DNA from 4 places in the Shinella sp. genome. Region 2 is predicted to be linked to each of the others. Evidence: predicted binding sites of a transcription regulator. Region 2 holds the regulator's gene; each other region holds the start of a gene.
What was found. Region 2 encodes PhoB, which activates phosphate uptake and scavenging genes when phosphate is short. Its sites were predicted from a motif close to TGTCATNNANCTGTCAT; they were not measured.
Positions count from the first base shown of each region.

Region 1: ACT6VE_RS04260 (UDP-2,3-diacylglucosamine diphosphatase) is a predicted target of PhoB. The motif match lies at 2,649-2,665, and genes of this name have one in related genera.
Region 3: ACT6VE_RS04205 (LTA synthase family protein) is a predicted target of PhoB. The motif match lies at 1,413-1,429, and genes of this name have one in related genera.
Region 4: ACT6VE_RS14785 (DUF2794 domain-containing protein) is a predicted target of PhoB. The motif match lies at 2,120-2,136, and genes of this name have one in related genera.

Region 1 covers NZ_JBQVPI010000001.1:902,838-907,428, forward strand. The annotation lists gene ACT6VE_RS04250 (winged helix-turn-helix transcriptional regulator) at 1-171, shown strand, start outside; gene ACT6VE_RS04255 (NADP-dependent malic enzyme) at 187-2,508, opposite strand; gene ACT6VE_RS04260 (UDP-2,3-diacylglucosamine diphosphatase) at 2,744-3,580, shown strand; gene ACT6VE_RS04265 (MFS transporter) at 3,687-4,591, shown strand, end outside.
Region 2 covers NZ_JBQVPI010000009.1:187,205-191,795, forward strand. The annotation lists gene pstB (phosphate ABC transporter ATP-binding protein PstB) at 1-513, shown strand, start outside; gene phoU (phosphate signaling complex protein PhoU) at 621-1,349, shown strand; gene phoB (phosphate regulon transcriptional regulator PhoB) at 1,364-2,047, shown strand; gene ACT6VE_RS18435 (GcrA family cell cycle regulator) at 2,183-2,719, opposite strand; gene ACT6VE_RS18440 (aspartate aminotransferase family protein) at 3,145-4,335, shown strand; gene argF (ornithine carbamoyltransferase) at 4,363-4,591, shown strand, end outside.
Region 3 covers NZ_JBQVPI010000001.1:888,945-893,535, reverse strand. The annotation lists gene ACT6VE_RS04210 (NAD+ synthase) at 1-1,068, opposite strand, end outside; gene ACT6VE_RS04205 (LTA synthase family protein) at 1,471-3,393, shown strand; gene ACT6VE_RS04200 (DUF1003 domain-containing protein) at 3,450-3,977, shown strand; gene ACT6VE_RS04195 (TadE/TadG family type IV pilus assembly protein) at 4,126-4,548, shown strand; gene ACT6VE_RS04190 (pilus assembly protein TadG-related protein) at 4,551-4,591, shown strand, end outside.
Region 4 covers NZ_JBQVPI010000007.1:57,843-62,433, forward strand. The annotation lists gene pyc (pyruvate carboxylase) at 1-992, shown strand, start outside; gene ACT6VE_RS14780 (GNAT family N-acetyltransferase) at 1,168-1,719, shown strand; gene ACT6VE_RS14785 (DUF2794 domain-containing protein) at 1,725-2,099, opposite strand; gene ACT6VE_RS14790 (DUF1223 domain-containing protein) at 2,436-3,197, opposite strand; gene acnA (aconitate hydratase AcnA) at 3,371-4,591, opposite strand, start outside.

The DNA.
Region 1 (4,591 bases), on a different contig from region 2:
GAGCGCACGGTCTTTGACGGTTATCCGCTGCGCGTCGAATATGATCTGACGCCTGCCGGCCTCACCCTGATGCCGCTGATCGATGCGCTGGGCGACTGGTGGGAGGGGCATGACGGCGCCCGCCCGGCGCCAAAAACGAAAACGGCCGCCGAAGCGGCGGCCGTTTCGTAAGGCAGGCCTTTCCGATCAGATCGAACCGTCCGGATAGGAGGCTTCGACGACGGCAAGGGCGGCCATGTTGACGACGCCGCGCGAGGTGGCGGACGGCGACAGGATGTGGGCGGGCAGGGCGGCGCCAAGCAGGATCGGGCCGACATGCAGGCTGTCCGTCATCGTCTTGACCACGCCGAGCGTGATGTTGGCGGCGTCAAGGTTCGGGAAAACGAGCAGGTTTGCTTCGCCCGTCAGCGTCGAATTCGGCATGACGCGCTGGCGTAGCGCCTCGGAAATGGCGGCATCGCCGTGCATTTCACCGTCAGCCTCGAGGTCCGGATCCGTCTCCCGCACAAGCTCCATGGCCCGTCGCATCTTGAAGGCGCTTTCGGAATCGCGTGAACCGAAATTCGAGTGCGAGACGAGGGCGGCGCGCGGCGTGATGCCGAATCGGCGGATTTCCTGCGCCGCCATCACCGTCATCTGGGCGACCGCTTCGGCGGTCGGCTCGCAGGTGACGTAGGTATCGGTGAAGAAGGTGGCACCGCGCTGCGAGATGAGCAGGCTGAGTGCCGAGAAATCGAGCACGCCGTCCCTCTTGCCGATGATCTGGCGCACATCGCGCAGATGCCGGGCATAGCGGCCTTCGACGCCGCAGATCAGCGCGTCGGCTTCGCCACGCTTGACGGCGAGCGCCCCAATGACCGTCTGGTTCGTGCGCACGATGGTGCGGGCAGCTTCCGGGTTCACGCCCTTGCGGCCGACGATGCGGAAATAGTCGTCGACATAGTCACGGTAGCGCGGATCGTCCTCCGGGTTCACCACCTCGAAATCGACGGTCGGGCGCACACGCAGGCCATACCGCTTGAGGCGCGCTTCGATGATGTGCGGGCGGCCGATGAGGATCGGCTTGGCGATATCCTCTTCCAGCAGCACCTGGGCGGCGCGCAGCACGCGCTCGTCCTCGCCTTCGGCGAAGATCACGCGTTTCTTTTCTGCCTTCTTCGCGGCGGCGAAGATCGGCTTCATGATGAAGCCCGAGCGCCAGACGAAGCGGTTCAACTGATCGAGATAGGCGTCGAAATCGGTTATCGGGCGCGTGGCAACGCCGGTTTCCGCCGCCGCACGGGCAACGGCCGGCGCGATGCGCAGGATGAGGCGCTGGTCGAAGGGCGAGGGGATCAGGTAGTTCGGGCCAAAGCTCGGCGTGTCGCCGGAATAGGCGCGGGCGGCAACGTCCGACACTTCCTCGCGGGCAAGCGCTGCGATCGCCCGGACCGCCGCCATCTTCATCTCCTCGTTGATCGTGCGCGCACCGCAATCGAGCGCGCCGCGGAAGATGTAGGGGAAGCAGAGGACGTTGTTGACCTGGTTGGGGAAGTCCGAGCGGCCGGTGCAGATCATCGCGTCAGGGCGGGCGGCGCGCGCTTCTTCCGGCATGATTTCCGGCGTCGGGTTGGCGAGCGCCATGATCAACGGCCGTTCGGCCATGCGGGCGAGCAGTTCCGGCTTCAGGACACCGGCGGCCGAAAGGCCGAGGAAGACGTCGGCGCCGTCGATGCTTTCGGAAAGCTGGCGCTTGTCCGTCTCCTGTGCATAAACGTCCTTCCATCGGTCCATCAGCACTTCGCGGCCCTTGTAGACGAGGCCTTCGAGATCGTGCACCCAGATGTTCTCGACCTTGGCGCCGAGCACGACGAGCTGGTTGAGGCAGGCGAGTGCCGCGGCGCCGGCCCCGGAGGCGACGATCTTGGCGTCAGCCAGGGCTTTTCCAGCCAGTTCCAGACCGTTCAGCACTGCGGCGGCGACGATGATCGCCGTGCCATGCTGGTCGTCGTGGAAGACGGGGATGTCCATCTTTTCGCGCAGCTGGCGTTCGACTTCAAAACATTCCGGCGCCTTGATGTCTTCCAGGTTGATGCCGCCGAAGGTCGGCTCCAGCGCCGAGACAACGCTGACCATCTCGTCGACGGTCGGTGCGTCGATCTCGATGTCGAACACGTCGATGCCGGCGAATTTCTTGAAGAGGACCGCTTTGCCTTCCATCACCGGCTTGGAAGCGAGGGGGCCGATATTGCCGAGGCCGAGAACAGCCGTGCCGTTCGATACGACGGCGACGAGGTTGGCGCGCGCCGTATAGTCGGCGGCCGTGCTCGGATCGTCGCGGATGGCAAGACACGGGGCAGCCACGCCGGGTGAATAGGCGAGCGCCAGGTCGCGCTGGTTGCCGAGCGGCTTGGTGGCAGTGATCTCGAGCTTGCCGGGGCGGGGGTAACGGTGGAAGAAGAGGGCCTGTTGGTCGATGTCGCCGCTTGCCGGACCGTCCTGCGTCCTCGATTTATCACCCGTGCTCATAGTGCTCCCTGCCATATGCTGTTTTCGTTGCGGCCATTCCTGACACGAAACCGCCGCGACGTGAAGTTTTCGGAACATTCCATAAAGCCGCATTCATCGACCTGTGCAATGCCTATTTGCGGATCGAAAATGCATAGGTGTGTCATCAATCTGAAACAGGAGTCTGGTTTTCAACGGTATGAAAGCCGCCCTTCATGACGATGTTCGCGGCGGCCGGCCACCCGGAGAACCACGCATGACTGTGACCCCCGCTGACCCGAACATTCGCTACTTCCGTACGCTGTTCATCTCGGACGTGCATCTGGGATCGAAGGCAGCCAAGGCGGACTTTCTGATCGACTTCCTGCGGCATCATGAAGCGGAGACGATCGTGCTCGTCGGCGACATCGTCGACGGCTGGCGCCTGAAGCGCAACTGGTACTGGCCGCAGGCCTTCAATGATGTGACCCAAAAACTCCTGCGCAAGGCGCGCAAGGGCACGCGCATCATCTACATCCCCGGCAACCATGACGAATTCCTGCGCGAGTTCCCAGGCACCCATTTCGGCGGCGTCGAGGTGGCGGAGCGCATCATTCATGAAGCGGCCGATGGCAAGCGCTACCTCGTGCTGCATGGCGACGAATTCGACGTCGTCGTGCGCCATGCCCGCGTCGTCGCCTATCTCGGCGACTGGGCCTATGATGCAGCCATCGCCATCAACGTCGTATTCGCCGCCGTCCGCCGCCGGCTCGGCCTGCCAGACTGGTCCTTCTCGTCCTGGGCCAAGCAGCAGGTGAAATCGGCGGTGAATTTCATCGGCGAGTTCCAGAAGGTCGTCGTCGAAGAGGCGCGACGCAACGACGCCGACGGTGTCATCTGCGGGCACATCCACCACGCCGTCATCACCGAGATCGACGGCATCCGCTACATCAACAGCGGCGATTGGGTGGAGAGCTGCACGGCGATCGCCGAGCATCATGATGGCGAGATGGAGCTGATCACCTGGCAGAAGCTCGCAACGACGCCTGCGGAAGTGATTCCGGTGTCGCGCCAGATGCTGGCGATGGAGGCCCGCGAGCCGGAGGCCGCATAGTCGGCTTTCACAAACTGGGCATTGTCGGCAAAGGGCAGAAATAGCGGATTGGCGTACGTACATCGGCGTGATAGAGCCGAGGCGTTCCAACGCAGGTTCCCCGCCAATGACCGCCCCTTCCGGGTTTTCCGTGACCGCCGGCGCGCCGCCGTATTTCGCCGCGCGCATCGCCCTTGTTTTCTGCGCGCCGATGATGGTCAACGGCATTGCGCTGCCGTTTTTTCCGGTCTGGCTGGAAACGCTGAAGATGAGCGATTTCCAGATCGGCATCGTGCTTGCCGTGCCGATGTTCGTGCGCGTCTTCACCGCGCCCATTGCCGGCGTGGTGGCCGACCGGCTCGGCGAGCGCTCGATCGTGCTCATCTGGTCGGGCGTGCTGTCGCTGGTGACGGCGGTCGCGCTGTTTGCGACCGGGTCTTTCTGGCCGATATTGCTGCTCTATACGCTCCAGGGCGCGGTCTACTCCCCCTATGTGCCGATTACCGAGGCGATCATGCTTTCCGGCGTGCGGCGCTGGAATTTCGATTACGGCAAGATGCGGCTCTGGGGCTCGCTCGCCTTTGTCGTGGCGACGATGGTCGGCGGCTGGCTCGCCGGGCTGTTCGGCGGTGCCATGGTGCTTCCCGCGATGGCCGTTGCCTTCGTCCTGACTGTGCTCGCCGCGTTGATTGCGCCGAAAACCGGCAAGCCGCGCCGCCCGTCACCCATTGCGGCCGTGGCGACGATGCCGACGAAAAGCACATTGCGCCTATGGGATGTGCAGCTCCTGATGATTGGCGGCTCGCTTGTCAGTGCAAGTCACGCGATGCTTTTCGCGTTTTCGGCAATCTATTGGCAGAAAATGGGGTTCAGCGGCACCGATGTGGGCATTCTTTGGAGTGCCGGCGTTCTCGCCGAAGTGGTCATGTTTGTCTTTTCCGTGCAACTGCGCCGGCGGTTTAATCTGTGGTCCATGATGACGCTCGGCTGTGCCGTCGCCGTCGTCCGGTGGGCGCTCTTTCCTATCGAAAT
Region 2 (4,591 bases):
CTGCGCGCCCGCGTCGGCATGGTGTTCCAGAAGCCGAACCCCTTCCCGAAGTCGATCTACGAAAATGTCGCCTACGGCCCGCGCATCCACGGCCTCGCCAAGACGAAGCCGGACATGGATGCCATCGTCGAAAAGAGCCTGCAGAAGGCCGGCCTGTGGAACGAGGTGAAGGATCGCCTGCAGGAGGGCGGAACCGGCCTCTCCGGCGGCCAGCAGCAGCGCCTGTGCATCGCGCGTGCCGTCGCCGTCAGCCCGGAAGTCATCCTGATGGATGAGCCGTGCTCGGCGCTCGACCCGATCGCGACCGCCAAGGTCGAGGAACTGATCCATGAGCTGCGCGCCAACTTCACGATCGTTATCGTGACGCACTCGATGCAGCAGGCGGCCCGCGTCTCGCAGCGCACCGCCATGTTCCACCTCGGCAATCTCGTCGAGGAGAACGACACCGACAAGATGTTCACCAACCCGGACGACCAGCGCACGCAGGACTACATCATGGGCCGCTTCGGCTGACGCCTCCGGCGTCGCCAAGTACCCAAGCAATTCCAGCAAAAGTGTGAAACGGTTTTGCGTTCGGAATTGCGTCAAACGAAGAACCCGAGCGCATTAAGGACAGAACCATGTCATCGACCCATATCGTCTCGATTTACGACGAAGAACTGAAATACCTCTCCCGCCGCATCTCCGAGATGGGCGGCACGGCCGAGCAGATGGTGGCGGATGCCGTCCGGGCCCTGGTTGCCACCGATGGCGCCCTGGCGCAGAAGGTCATTTCCGAGGACGTCATCCTCGACACTGCCGAGCGCCAGATCAACGAGAAGGCGATCGTCACGATCGCCAAGCGCCAGCCGATGGCGGCGGATCTGCGCGAAATCATGGGCGCCATCCGCATCGCGGCCGAACTGGAGCGCGTCGGCGACCTTGGCAAGAACACCGCCAAGCGCGTTATCGCCGTGCAGAGCTCGGGCATGCCGCGCAAGCTCACCCGTGGTCTCGAGCATCTCGCGGAACTCGCGCTGATGCAGCTGAAAGAAGTCCTCGACGTCTACGCGACCCGCTCGATCGAGAAGGCCAAGGCCATCCGCGAGCGCGACGACGAGATCGACGCGATCTACACATCGCTGTTCCGCGAACTCCTGACCTACATGATGGAAGATCCGCGCAACATCACGCCCTGCACGCATCTGCTGTTCTGCGCCAAGAACATCGAGCGCATTGGCGACCACGCGACCAACATTGCGGAAACCATCTACTATATGGCGACCGGCTCGCAGCCCGAGGGTGAGCGCCCGAAGGACGACACCACGACGTCGGTTGTCACTGCCGACGTTACCGACGCCTCCGAGTAAGGAGTTTCACCTCCATGGTGCCCAGAATTGCCGTCGTCGAAGACGAGGAAGCGCTCAGCGTCCTCCTGCGCTACAATCTCGAGGCCGAAGGTTTTGAGGTCGATACGATCCTGAACGGTGACGAGGCCGAGATGCGCCTGCAGGAGCGACTGCCGGACCTTCTCATCCTCGATTGGATGCTGCCGGGCGTTTCGGGCATCGAGCTGTGCCGGCGGCTGCGCCAGCGCCCCGAAACCGAGCGCCTGCCGATCATCATGCTGACGGCACGCGGCGAGGAGAGCGAGCGCGTACGTGGGCTCGCGACCGGCGCCGACGACTATGTCGTCAAGCCGTTCTCGACGCCGGAGCTTGTCGCCCGCGTTCGCGCCATGTTGCGCCGCGCAAAGCCCGAGGTCGTCTCGACGGTGCTGCGCTGCGGCGATATCGAACTCGACCGCGAGACGCACCGCGTGCACCGGCGCACTCGCGAAGTCCGCCTCGGCCCGACGGAGTTCCGCCTGCTGGAGTTCCTGATGACCTCGCCCGGCCGCGTCTTCTCGCGCTCGCAGCTTCTCGATGGCGTCTGGGGCCATGACATCTATGTCGACGAACGCACCGTCGACGTGCATGTCGGGCGCCTGCGCAAGGCGCTCAATTTCGCCAACATGCAGGACGTCATCCGCACGGTCCGCGGCGCCGGCTACTCGCTGGAAACCTGAGAAAAACGTTTCCTCCCAAGGACGGAAATGGGCCTTTCGGGGCCTGTTTGCGTTTTTGGGGGCCGTACGCGCCCTTCGTCAGCACAAAAGAAAGGGCCCTTCCGGGCCCTCATCGCATTCAGCTTTTCGTTTCGGCTAGCGCATCCGGCGCCGTTCAGCCGAAGGCTGGTAGGCGAGGCGCTGGTGGTAGGTGCAGTAGGGCGAGTTGTCCGGGGACTCATTGCCGCAGAAGTGGAAGTCGTCGTTCAGCGGGTCGCCGATCGGCCATTTGCAGGTGCGCTCGGTCAGCTCGGTCAGTTCCAGCTTCCGCGACATCGGCACAACCGTCTTGTTGCCGTTGGCGGGAACCGGAAGCTGCTCGATCTGCGCGTCGAAACCGGCGTCGATATCTTCCTTGGCGATGATCATGCCGGCCGGGCGCGTTGCTACGCGAGCGGGGACCGGACGGGCCGCGAAGTTCGACGGCCGCGGCGCTGCAACGACGGGGCGCTTCGGACGGGTGGCGCTTGGTGTGCCGCCGGCTTTCGCACGGCCCGGCAAATTCAGCCGGTGCACTTTGCCGATGACAGCGTTGCGGCTGACGCCGCCGAGCTGCGCAGCGATCTGGCTCGCGCTCAGGCCTTCGCTCCAGAGCTTCGTGAGTTTCTCGACCCGCTCGTCTGTCCAGTTCATCTTCTCGTCTCCGTTCGACGTTCGCAATGTGGGAATCCCTCATCGCGTTCCGGACAGGTCCGGAATTTGAACGCCCTAACTCTTTTGGTGACTAGTTCCGCCGCATGCAGTCTAGTAATTGGTCTTTAACCTAGAGTTCGGGGGACTCTGTGACAAGAGTCGCGGGAATCGGTGCGAATCGATTTCGTAGTTTTCCCCAACTTGCTGCCCTGGTGTGACTCAAGAGCGACACCTTGCGCGCGTATCGTGAATCCTCACGTTGCGGTAGGTTCAGCGGCATTTCAGACGCGCATTTCATTGACATTGCAGGGGGAAATGCCGATAGTGCAGCATGCCGCCGAAAGGCGGTTTTTGATTTTTCTGGAGCCTGGAAAAGTCAAGTCGTAAACGAGTTTTTCCGCATCTCTTTTCGGAGGATCCGCGCCATGGCCGATGCCGCGCCGCTCTATGAAACCTATATGCGTGCACCGCTCCGGTTCACGCGCGGGGAGGGCGTCTGGCTGGTCGCCGAAAATGGCGAGCGATATCTCGATTTCGCCGCCGGCGTCGCCGTCAATTCGCTGGGCCATGCGCATCCCCATCTCGTCGCCGCACTGAAGGACCAGGCCGACAAGGTCTGGCACCTGTCCAACCTCTATGAGGTTCCGGGCCAGGAAATTCTCGGTCGCCGGCTGACGGAGGCGACCTTCGCCGACAAGGTGTTTTTCACCAATTCGGGGGCGGAAGCGCTGGAATGCGCGATCAAGACGGCGCGTCGCTACCATTTCGCCAAGGGTCACCCCGGCAAGTTCCACATCATCACCTTCGACGGCGCCTTCCACGGCCGCACGATCGCGACCATCGCCGCCGGCGGGCAGGAAAAGTACATCGAGGGTTTTGGCCCCAAGGCGCCAGGCTTCCTCAAGGTTCCCTTCGGCGACATCACGGCCGTCAAGGATTCGATCACCGAGGAAACAGCGGCGATCCTGATCGAGCCTGTACAGGGCGAGGGCGGCATCCGCCCGGTGCCGAAGGAATTCATGCAGGAACTGCGCCAGCTCTGCGACGAATATGGCCTGCTGCTGATCCTCGACGAAGTGCAGTCCGGCGTCGGTCGCACCGGTCGCCTGTTCGCCTATGAATGGTCCGGTGTTGCGCCGGACATCATGGCGGTCGCCAAGGGCATCGGCGGCGGCTTCCCGCTCGGCGCCTGCCTTGCGACGAACGAAGCGGCCGCCGGCATGGTCGCCGGCACGCACGGCTCCACCTATGGCGGCAATCCGCTCGCCATGGCTGTCGGCAATGCCGTGCTCGACGTCGTGCTGGAAGACGGGTTTCTCGATCATGTCCGCGACATCGCCCTCGTCTTCCGCCAGGGCCTCGCGGCCCTCAAGGACCGTTTCCCGGAGATCATCGAGGATGTCCGCGGCGAAGGCCTGATGCTCGGCATCAAGGCAAAGATTCCGGTCGCCGACCTTCTGAAGGCCGTGCGTGCGGAAAAGCTGCTCGGCGTGCCCGCCGGTGACAATGTGCTGCGGCTGCTGCCGCCGCTTACCGTCACGGCGGAAGAGGCGCGCGAGGGGCTCGCCCGCATCGAGCGCGCAGCCGAAAAGCTGACGGCGGCCAAAGCCGCATAAGCAGGACCGAGACAGACAGGACATATCATGGCCAAGCATTTTCTCGACCTTTCCGCCGTTTCGGAAAGCGATCTCCGCGTCATCATGGACGATGCGCACACGCGAAAGGCCGCCCGCAAGGCCGGCACGGAAGCCAAGCCGCTCGCCGGCAAGATGCTCGCGATGATCTTCGAGAAACCTTCGACCCGAACCCGCGTCTCCTTCGATGTCGGCATGCGCCAGCTCGGCGGCGAGACGCTGTTCCTGTCGGGCACGG
Region 3 (4,591 bases), on a different contig from region 2:
CGCCTCGATCGGCACGATGTCATAACGGCAGCCAAGCAGCTTGGCGCAATCGGCCGCGTCCTTGAAAGAGTCCTTCGAGGTATAGCGGTAGGGCAGCATCACGCAGCGCACCCGCTCCTCGCCCAGCGCATCGACGGCGATCGCCGCGCAGATCGCCGAATCGATGCCGCCGGACAGGCCGAGCACGACATTCTTGAAACCGTTCTTGTTGACGTAGTCGCGGAAGCCGAGCAGGCAGGCGCGGTAATCCGCCTCCTCCTTTTCCGGAATGCGCGACATCGGCCCGCCGTCGCAGACCCAGCCCTCGCCATGCTTCTTCCAGGTGGTGAGCGCGATCGTCTCCTCGAACTGGCTCATCTGGAAAGCGAGCGTCTTGTCGGTATTGAAGGCGAAGCTCGCGCCGTCGAAGACGAGTTCATCCTGGCCGCCGAGCTGGTTGGCATAGAGCAGCGGCAGGCCGGTCTCGATGACCTGCTTCAGCGCCACCTGATGGCGGATGTCGACCTTGCCGCGATAGTAGGGCGAACCGTTCGGCGAGAGCAGGATTTCCGCACCGCTTTCCGCCAGCGTCTCGCAGACGCCGAGATCGCCCCAGATGTCCTCGCAGATCGGAATGCCGAGGCGCACGCCGCGGAAATTCACCGGTCCGGGCATGGCGCCCTGGTCGAAGACGCGCTTTTCGTCGAACTCGCCGTAGTTCGGCAGGTCCACCTTGTCGCGCACGGCGATCACCTTGCCGCCATCGAGCACGGCGACGGCATTGTAGCGGCCCGTCTCGTCCTGCCGCGGGAAGCCGATGATGACGCCGGGGCCGCCGTCTGCCGTGTCGGCAGCGAGATCGTCGATGGCGCGACGGCAGGTGTTCAGGAAAGCGGGCTTCAGCACGAGATCTTCCGGCGGGTAGCCGGAGATGAAGAGTTCCGTGAGAAGCAGAAGGTCGGCGCCTTGCCGGGCGGCATCCTCTCGGGCGGCGCGCGCCTTGGCGAGATTGGCGACGACATCACCAACCGTCGGGTTCAATTGCGCGACGGCGATGCGCAGCGTCGTCTTATCAGCCTGGGAAGTCATGTCTGCGGACCCGTTTCCTTCAGAACAATTCCAACAAAAACGTGCAGCGCTTTTGCGTCCGGAACTGTAAAAAACATAGGGACAGAGCGTTTTCGCGTTTCAGGGAAAGCGGAAAATGCCCTGGTGTCCGATCCTGCTGCCGCGTGCGGCTATCGCTCTCTCGAACGGTCGAGAAGCTCTTTAGAACATCACAAGCGCTTTGGGAATGAACCGTGATGCCGTTTCGCGTCGGCTTCGGCGCAAAACCCTCGTTTTCAGGAGTTCCGCCGGCCATTGCGGCGGTGCAACAGAGGGAACCAAAGCACGGGGAGAACGTTGCAGAAATCGTTCATCTCCTGTTCAAGATGACGTCCGTATGACAGATACACAAAACTTTTATGAAATCTGGAGACGGCCTTGGCCCTGTTCAATTCCACAGCCGTGGCGATCAATAGCACAGAAGGCCTTGCCGTCGAGGCAGGCTTTTTCGCGCGCCATGCCAAGGCGCTCGCCGTACTACGTTCGCTGGCCGTTTCCGGGCTTCTTGCACTCCTGACCGTCACCGTCATCGAATTGATCACGCGTGGCTCGGTCGAGCAGACGTGGATCTATTTCACCAATCCCGAGCAGCCCGCCTGGACCACCGCGGGCGTGTTCTTCCTGCTCTATCTCGCCATCGACGGGCTGATCGGCCGACAGCACAAGGCCGTGCTTCTGGTATCGCCGCTCGTCATGCTGATGGGTGTGATTTCGCAGCAGAAGCAGGTTTTCCTGACCGACCCACTCTACCCGACCGACCTGCTTTTCGGCCGCCAGATCATGGAATTGATGCCGGTGCTGGTGCAGGACCGGCCGTGGACCGCCGTGGGCCTGGCGCTGGCCGTTCTCGCCTCGGTCGTCGGCCTCATCAGCCTCTGGGTCTTCGCCTGGCGCCGTTTCCGGCCGCTGACCAGAAAGGAACGCCTGACGCGGCTTGCCATTGCGCTGCCGCTGCTGGCCGGCTTCGCCTCGATCATGGACTACAACGAATTCTCCTGGGTCCGTGACCGGCTAAAAGTGTTCCCGATCATGTGGGACCAGGCGGAAAACTATCGCCACAACGGCTTCATGATGGCGTTTGCCATCAACCTGCCGATGGCCAACGTACAGGCGCCCTCCGGCTACATGATCGACGCGATCGACAAGATTCCGTCAAAGCCCCTGCCGGTCGGCACCACGCACCGCTCCAAGCCAGACGTCATCGTCGTCATGAGCGAATCGTTGTGGGACCCGACGCGCCTTGAGGGCGTAAAGCTCTCGGCCGATCCGATGCCGGTGATCCGCGAAAACCAGAGCGGCGGCGTCTTCTCGCCGGAGTTCGGCGGCCTGACCGCCAATGTCGAGTTCGAGGCGCTGACCGGCTTTTCCAACGCTTTCCTGCCGACGGGCAGCATTCCCTACCAGCAGTATGTGCGCAAGCCGATCCCGTCGCTCGCCACCTTCTTCCGGGCTGAAGGCTATACCGCGCGCGCCATCCATCCGTTCTCCGGCTGGTTCTGGAACCGTTCGAGCGTCTACAAGGCCTTCGGTTTCCAGACATTCAAGGATGTCGACAAGATGCCGCCGCTCGCAAAACGCGGCAACTTCACCTCGGACGAGGCGCTGACCAAGGAGATCATCCGCCAGGCGGACATGCAGGAAGATCCGTTCTTCTTCTTCACCGTCACGCTGCAGGGCCACGGCCCCTATGACGACGGCCGCTACGCGAAGACCGACATCGACGTCGAAAGCAAGCTGGACGCGCGAGACACCCGCATGCTCGCAAGCTATGCCCAGGGCGTGAAGGAAGCGGACGGCAGCCTGAAGATGCTGATGGACTGGGCGAAGAACCGCGACCGCGAGACGATCATCGTCGTCTTCGGCGACCACCTGCCGCCGCTCAACACGGTCTACCAGAATTCCGGCTACATGCAGGGCATCACCGCCTCGCGCAAGGGCACGCCCGAGCAGATGCAGAAGGAGCATGAAACGCCCCTCGTCATCTGGTCGAACAAGACCGGCGTGGAAAAGGACGTCGGCACGATCAGCCCGGCCTTCCTCTCCTACTTCATCCTCAAGGAAGCCGGCTTCGAGCATCCCTACTACACTGGCTTCCTGGGTGCGGTGCACGACAAGCTGCGCGTCATCGACCGCTACATGCTGATCGACACCAAGGGCAAGGGCACTGCCGGCTGGGCACGCAAGAAGACGATCGACCCGCTGGTGCGCGACTTCCGTTTCCTGCAGCACGACATCATGTTCGGCAAGCAGTATGGCCTGGAACGTTTCTTCAACTCCCATGCGGAGCTGATGGCCGCGGGCTTCTGACAAGCAACCGATCCGCGCTAGGCTAGGGCTCCGATTCCTTTTCCGGAGCCCCGGCCATGAGACCCTTCGACGACGCTGCCCAAATCCTCTTCGGCAAAGCCACCGACGACCTTGACGAAACCGAGCGCGAGGTCCTTCTCCACTCCCGCGAGGGTCGAATCCTGTCGCAAGACAGGAACATTGCCTTCGAAGCCAAACAATCGTTCGGCGACCGAGTGGCCGACGGCATTGCCCGCGTCGGCGGCTCGTGGGGCTTCATCATCGGTTTTTTCGTCTTCCTGATCATCTGGACGGTCGCCAACACGATCCTGCTCGCACGCGACGCCTTCGACCCCTACCCCTTCATCTTCCTGAACCTTGTACTTTCCATGCTCGCAGCAATTCAGGCGCCAATCATCATGATGTCGCAGAACCGGCAGGCCGCCCGCGACCGTTTCGAGGCCTCCAAGGACTACGAGGTCAACCTGAAGGCGGAGATCGAGCTGATGGCGCTGCATCACAAGATCGACACGCATTTCCTCGACGAGATCGCCGCGTTGAAGCTGGAAGTGTTGCGGCTGCATGATGCACTTCGTCAAAAGTGAAAAACACGTCGATACAACCAGCGTTATACGCTACTTTAGGCTGAGCAATTTATAGAAGAAATTAAGATTCTGGGCGCACGATAAAAGTGCATCCGTATCTTGGATGCGGGAAAGCCTTGCCGTCAGACAATCCCAAGGAGGAGATGTCATGCACGTCCTGTCTCGCCTGTCGAAGGATCGCACCGGAACCTCGGCATTGGAATTCGCGATCATCGCGCCCCTGTTCTTCCTCGCGCTTTTCACGCTGATCGCCTATGGCGTCTATCTGAGTGTCACCCACTCGGTACAGCAGATTGCCGCCGACGCGGCCCGCACGGCGGTCGCGGGTCTTAACTCGAACGAGCGCGTCACGCTCGTCAACCGCTACCTCGCCGCCTCCCGATTCGACTATTCTTTCATCAACCGCACGAAGATGAAGGTACTGGTCACCGACGACCCCAACAATCCGGACCAGTTCACCGTCGCGATCTCCTATGATTCCAGCGACCTGCCGATCTGGAAGCTTTTCACCTTCGCGTTGCCGCAGGAGAAGATCGAGCGTTACGCCACCGTGCGCGTGGGAGGGTACTGATCATGAAGCGCCCGCACGATCTTATCGCCAACCGCTCCGGCAA
Region 4 (4,591 bases), on a different contig from region 2:
TCGAAAGCGACCTCAAGGGGCCGGCGTCCGAAGTCTACCTGCATGAAATGCCGGGCGGCCAGTTCACCAACCTCAAGGAACAGGCCCGCTCGCTCGGGCTTGAGACCAAGTGGCACAAGGTCGCCCAGGCCTATGCCGACGCCAACCAGATGTTCGGCGATATTGTCAAGGTGACGCCATCCTCCAAGGTGGTGGGCGACATGGCGCTGATGATGGTCAGCCAGGACCTGACGGTCGCGGACGTCGAGAACCCGTCGAAGGACGTCTCCTTCCCGGACTCGGTCGTCTCGATGCTGAAGGGTGACCTCGGCCAGCCCCCGGGCGGCTGGCCGCAGGCACTGCAGAAGAAGGCACTGAAGGGCGAGGCGCCCTATACCGCCGTGCCAGGTTCGCTGCTGCCGCCGGCCGATCTCGATGCCGAGCGTAAAACCATCGAGGACAAGCTGGAGCGCAAGGTCGACGACTTCGAGTTCGCCTCCTACCTGATGTATCCGAAGGTCTTCACGGACTACGCGCTCGCGGCCGATACCTACGGTCCTGTGAGCATCCTGCCGACGCCGGCCTATTTCTACGGCCTTTCGCCCGGCGAGGAACTGTCGCCGGAACTGGAAAAGGGCGTCTCGCTCGTCATCCTGCACCAGGCGCAGAGTGAGCCGGATACGCAGGGCATGGTGAAGGTGTTCTTCGAGCTGAACGGCCAGCCGCGCCTCATCAAGGTTCCGGACCGCAACCGCGCTGCGACGTCGACGGCCCGCCGCAAGGCGGACATCGCCAACGCCACCCATCTCGGTGCGCCGATGCCGGGCGTCATCTCGACGGTCTCGGTCTCGGCCGGCCAGTCGGTCAAGGCCGGCGACGTGCTGCTCTCCATTGAGGCGATGAAGATGGAAACGGCGCTGCATGCGGAAAAGGACGGCACGGTCTCGGAAGTGCTGGTGAAGGCCGGTGACCAGATCGACGCCAAGGACCTGCTCATCGTCTACGGCGCCTGAGCGGCCCATACCTCACCTTCGTCATCCTCGGGTCGAGACCGGGAATGACGTCGTGGTGGCAAAGGCTTTTCGACAAACCGGGGGGATGGGGTAACCCCATCCCCTTTTTGATCTTGCTTTCCGGGAAGGCCGGACGCAAAACGCGGCGGAATTGTCATACAAACGTGGGCTTTCCATGAGCTTCGTCATCCGCACCGCCGATCCCGGCGATATTGCTGCCTTCACAGAAATCTACCGCGAATCCGTGCTGAACGGGGTGGCGAGCTACGAGGTCGACCCGCCGTCGCTTGACGAGATGGGAACGCGCTTCAAGTCGATCACCGACAAGGGCTACCCCTATATCGTGGCAATCGAGCAGACCGGTCTCATTCTCGGCTATGCCTACGCATCGGCCTTCCGCACGCGACCGGCCTATCGCTGGCTCGTCGAGGATTCGGTCTATCTGGCGCCGGAAGCGCGTGGCAAGGGCGTCGGCAAGGCGTTGCTGGCGGAATTGATCCGCCGCTGCACGGATCTCGGCTTCCGCCAGATGGTGGCCGTCATCGGCGGCGCACACCCCGCCTCCATCGCCGTGCACAGCGCGGCCGGCTTCGAACATTCAGGCCGCATGACGGCAACCGGCTTCAAGCACGGGCGCTGGCTGGATACGGTGTTCATGCAGCGCGCGCTCGGCGAGGGCGCCGGCACGGAGCCGTCTACGCAGGATTATCCGGGAACGATGGCGTAAAGCCGCTACGTCTCGATGAGCCGCAGGGCCTTGTCGAACACCTTGAGAACCTGGCTCAACTCGTGGCCGCGTTTCAGGATGGTGCCGTGCTGGTTGATGACGCTGTAGGCGCCCTGCTTGGCGGTGAGCTTGGGGGTTTTTTCGACACGGTAGAGCGGCATTTCGCCCGAACGCTTGAAGATGGAGAACACCGCCTTCTCGCGCATATGGTCGATGGCGTAGTCGCGCCATTCGCCCTCGCCGACCATGCGGCCGTAGACCCGAAGGATTGCGTCGAGCTCCCGTCGATGGAACGTTATGGGCAGCGGATCCTTGCTGCTCCTGTATTCCCTGAGGTCGACCACGCCATTGGAAGCCTGCAAATCCGGCTGATCAGTCATCGAATCTCCGCACCTCGTCTGTGACGGCGAGGTGACAGTGTGCCTGACCGGAGCCGAAATGCAAGGCGGATGGGCCGAGACTTGCGTTTTCGCAAAAATCGACTTCGCCGCATTTCAGACAAACAGACGCCCAAATTTGCAGCGAGAGTTCGCCAGTCGCAGCCCATGCCTGCCTGCTGCCTTGTGCGGGAAGCCGGTTTGGTAGGGCGAGCGCCTGTCGAAGTTGCCCTGTATTCCGTTGCCGGTAACTTCGTCTTGGTCCGGTCCGTGTTTCTTCGAACCCTCAAGCCCCAGCCCCTCGAAGAAACCGGACCGGGCCTCCCCCCAAGGGGGAATTTACCGAGACTTCTTGTCGCCCGTCAGCACCGTCGCGCCCAGAATGGCGCCGGGCGTATCGGCTGTCTGCATGCGCTGGATAAGCACGGCGCAGCCGCCGGACTTCTTTTTCTTCTTCAGCATGTCGGCCGGCAGCACCAGGTTGGTCTCCTTGCCTTCCCACATGCCGATCGTTTCCATGTCGGTCACGGCGTGCCAGTAGTTGACCGTCTTGCCGAGATTCTCGCCCTTGTCGATGTTGATCGTGCGCTCGCGCTCGAAATAGGCGATGACGATATTGGCCTTGCCTTCGCCGGGGCCGACGCGGATGCGCAATTCGTCGTTCTTGACCTCGACGTCGACCGGCACCGTCAGCCCCTTGCCCTCGTCGGGCATGGCACCGATGCGCGAGCGGATGCCCGAAATATCCGCACCGTTGATGTGCTCGCGGCCGTTCAACACGGCCTGCGGCGTGTAGACGCCATTGCGGCCGAACATGCGGGCATAGGCATATTGCCGGTCGGTATTGTCCTTGGAAGCGAGCGTGTCCGCCCAGCCGAGATAGTTCCAGTAGTCGACATGGTAGGAGAGCGCCACGACCTCGCCTTCACGGGCAAGCGTTTCGAGCGCCTTGTCGGCCGGCGGGCAGGAGGAACAGCCCTGGCTGGTGAAGAGTTCGACGACACCCTTGGGCTTCGTTATTTCCTGCGCATGCGCAGCCCCTGTGCCGGCTCCCAACGCGAGCAGGATCGCCAGACAATCCAGTATGTGCGGTCTCGGCATGATCATTTCCAATGGAGCGCCGGCAATGCCAGCCTGTTGAGCCCGTCATACGCGCTTGCCGGTTCAACAGGAAGTCACGATGGAGTGAGCTTCATAGCGGAGAAAAAGGCTCCGGAAAACGAAAAATGCCGGGGTTTTGGCCCCGGCATTTCGTGTTTTGACGTTGAAATCGATCAGGCGGCGAGGTCGCGCAGAACGGTCTGCAGGATGCCGCCATTGTTCATGTAGGTGACTTCGTCGAGCGTATCGATGCGGCAAAGCAGCGGAACCTCCTTCACCGTGCCGTCGGCATAGGTGATCTTGGCGATCTTCTTCTCGCGCGGCTTTATGTCGCCTTCCAGGCCCTCGATCGTGACGACTTCGTCGCCCTTGAGGTCGAGCGACGCCCAGGTCGTGCCTTCTTCGAAGACGAAGGGCACGATGCCCATGCCGACGAGGTTGGAGCGGTGGATGCGCTCGAAGGACTGTGCCACCACGGCCTTGACGCCGAGCAGGTTGGTGCCCTTGGCCGCCCAGTCGCGCGACGAACCGTTGCCGTATTCGACGCCGGCGAAGATGACGAGCGGAACGCCCTCGGCCTTGTACTTCATGGCCGCGTCGTAAATCGACATCTCTTCCTTCGTCGGATAGTGGATCGTGTAGCCACCTTCCTTGCCGTTCGGGCCGAGCATGTGGTTGCGGATGCGGATATTGGCGAAGGTGCCACGCATCATCACTTCATGGTTGCCGCGGCGCGTGCCGTACTGGTTGAAGTCGGCAACGGCAACGCCGTTGTCCGTCAGGTAGGCACCGGCTGGAGACGCGGCCTTGATCGAACCGGCAGGCGAAATGTGGTCGGTGGTGATCTTGTCGCCGAACAGGCCGAGGACGCGCGCACCCTCGATGTTCTTGAGGCCCGAGCCGGTCTTGCCCATGCCGACGAAGTAGGGCGGGTTCTGCACATAGGTCGAGTGGTCGTCCCAGGCATAGGTCTGGCCTTCCGGCACCTGCACGGCCTGCCAGTTCTCGTCGCCCTTGAACACGTCGGCATACTTTGCCGCATAGAGCGCGCGGGTGACGTATTTCAGGATGTATTCCTGGATTTCCTGCGAGGTCGGCCAGATGTCCTTGAGGTAGACCGGGTTGCCATCCTGGTCTTCGCCGAGCGGCTCCGTCGTCAGGTCCTTCTGGACCGAACCGGCGAGCGCGTAGGCGACGACGAGCGGCGGCGAGGCGAGGTAGTTCGCCTGCACGTCCGGCGAAATGCGGCCTTCGAAGTTGCGGTTGCCGGAGAGAACGCCGGCGGCAATCAGGCCCTTGTCGTTGATCGTCTTGGAGATCGGCGCCGGCAGCGGGCCGGAATTGCCGATGCAGGTCGTGCAGCCGAAGCCGACGAGGTTGAAGCCGAGCTTGTC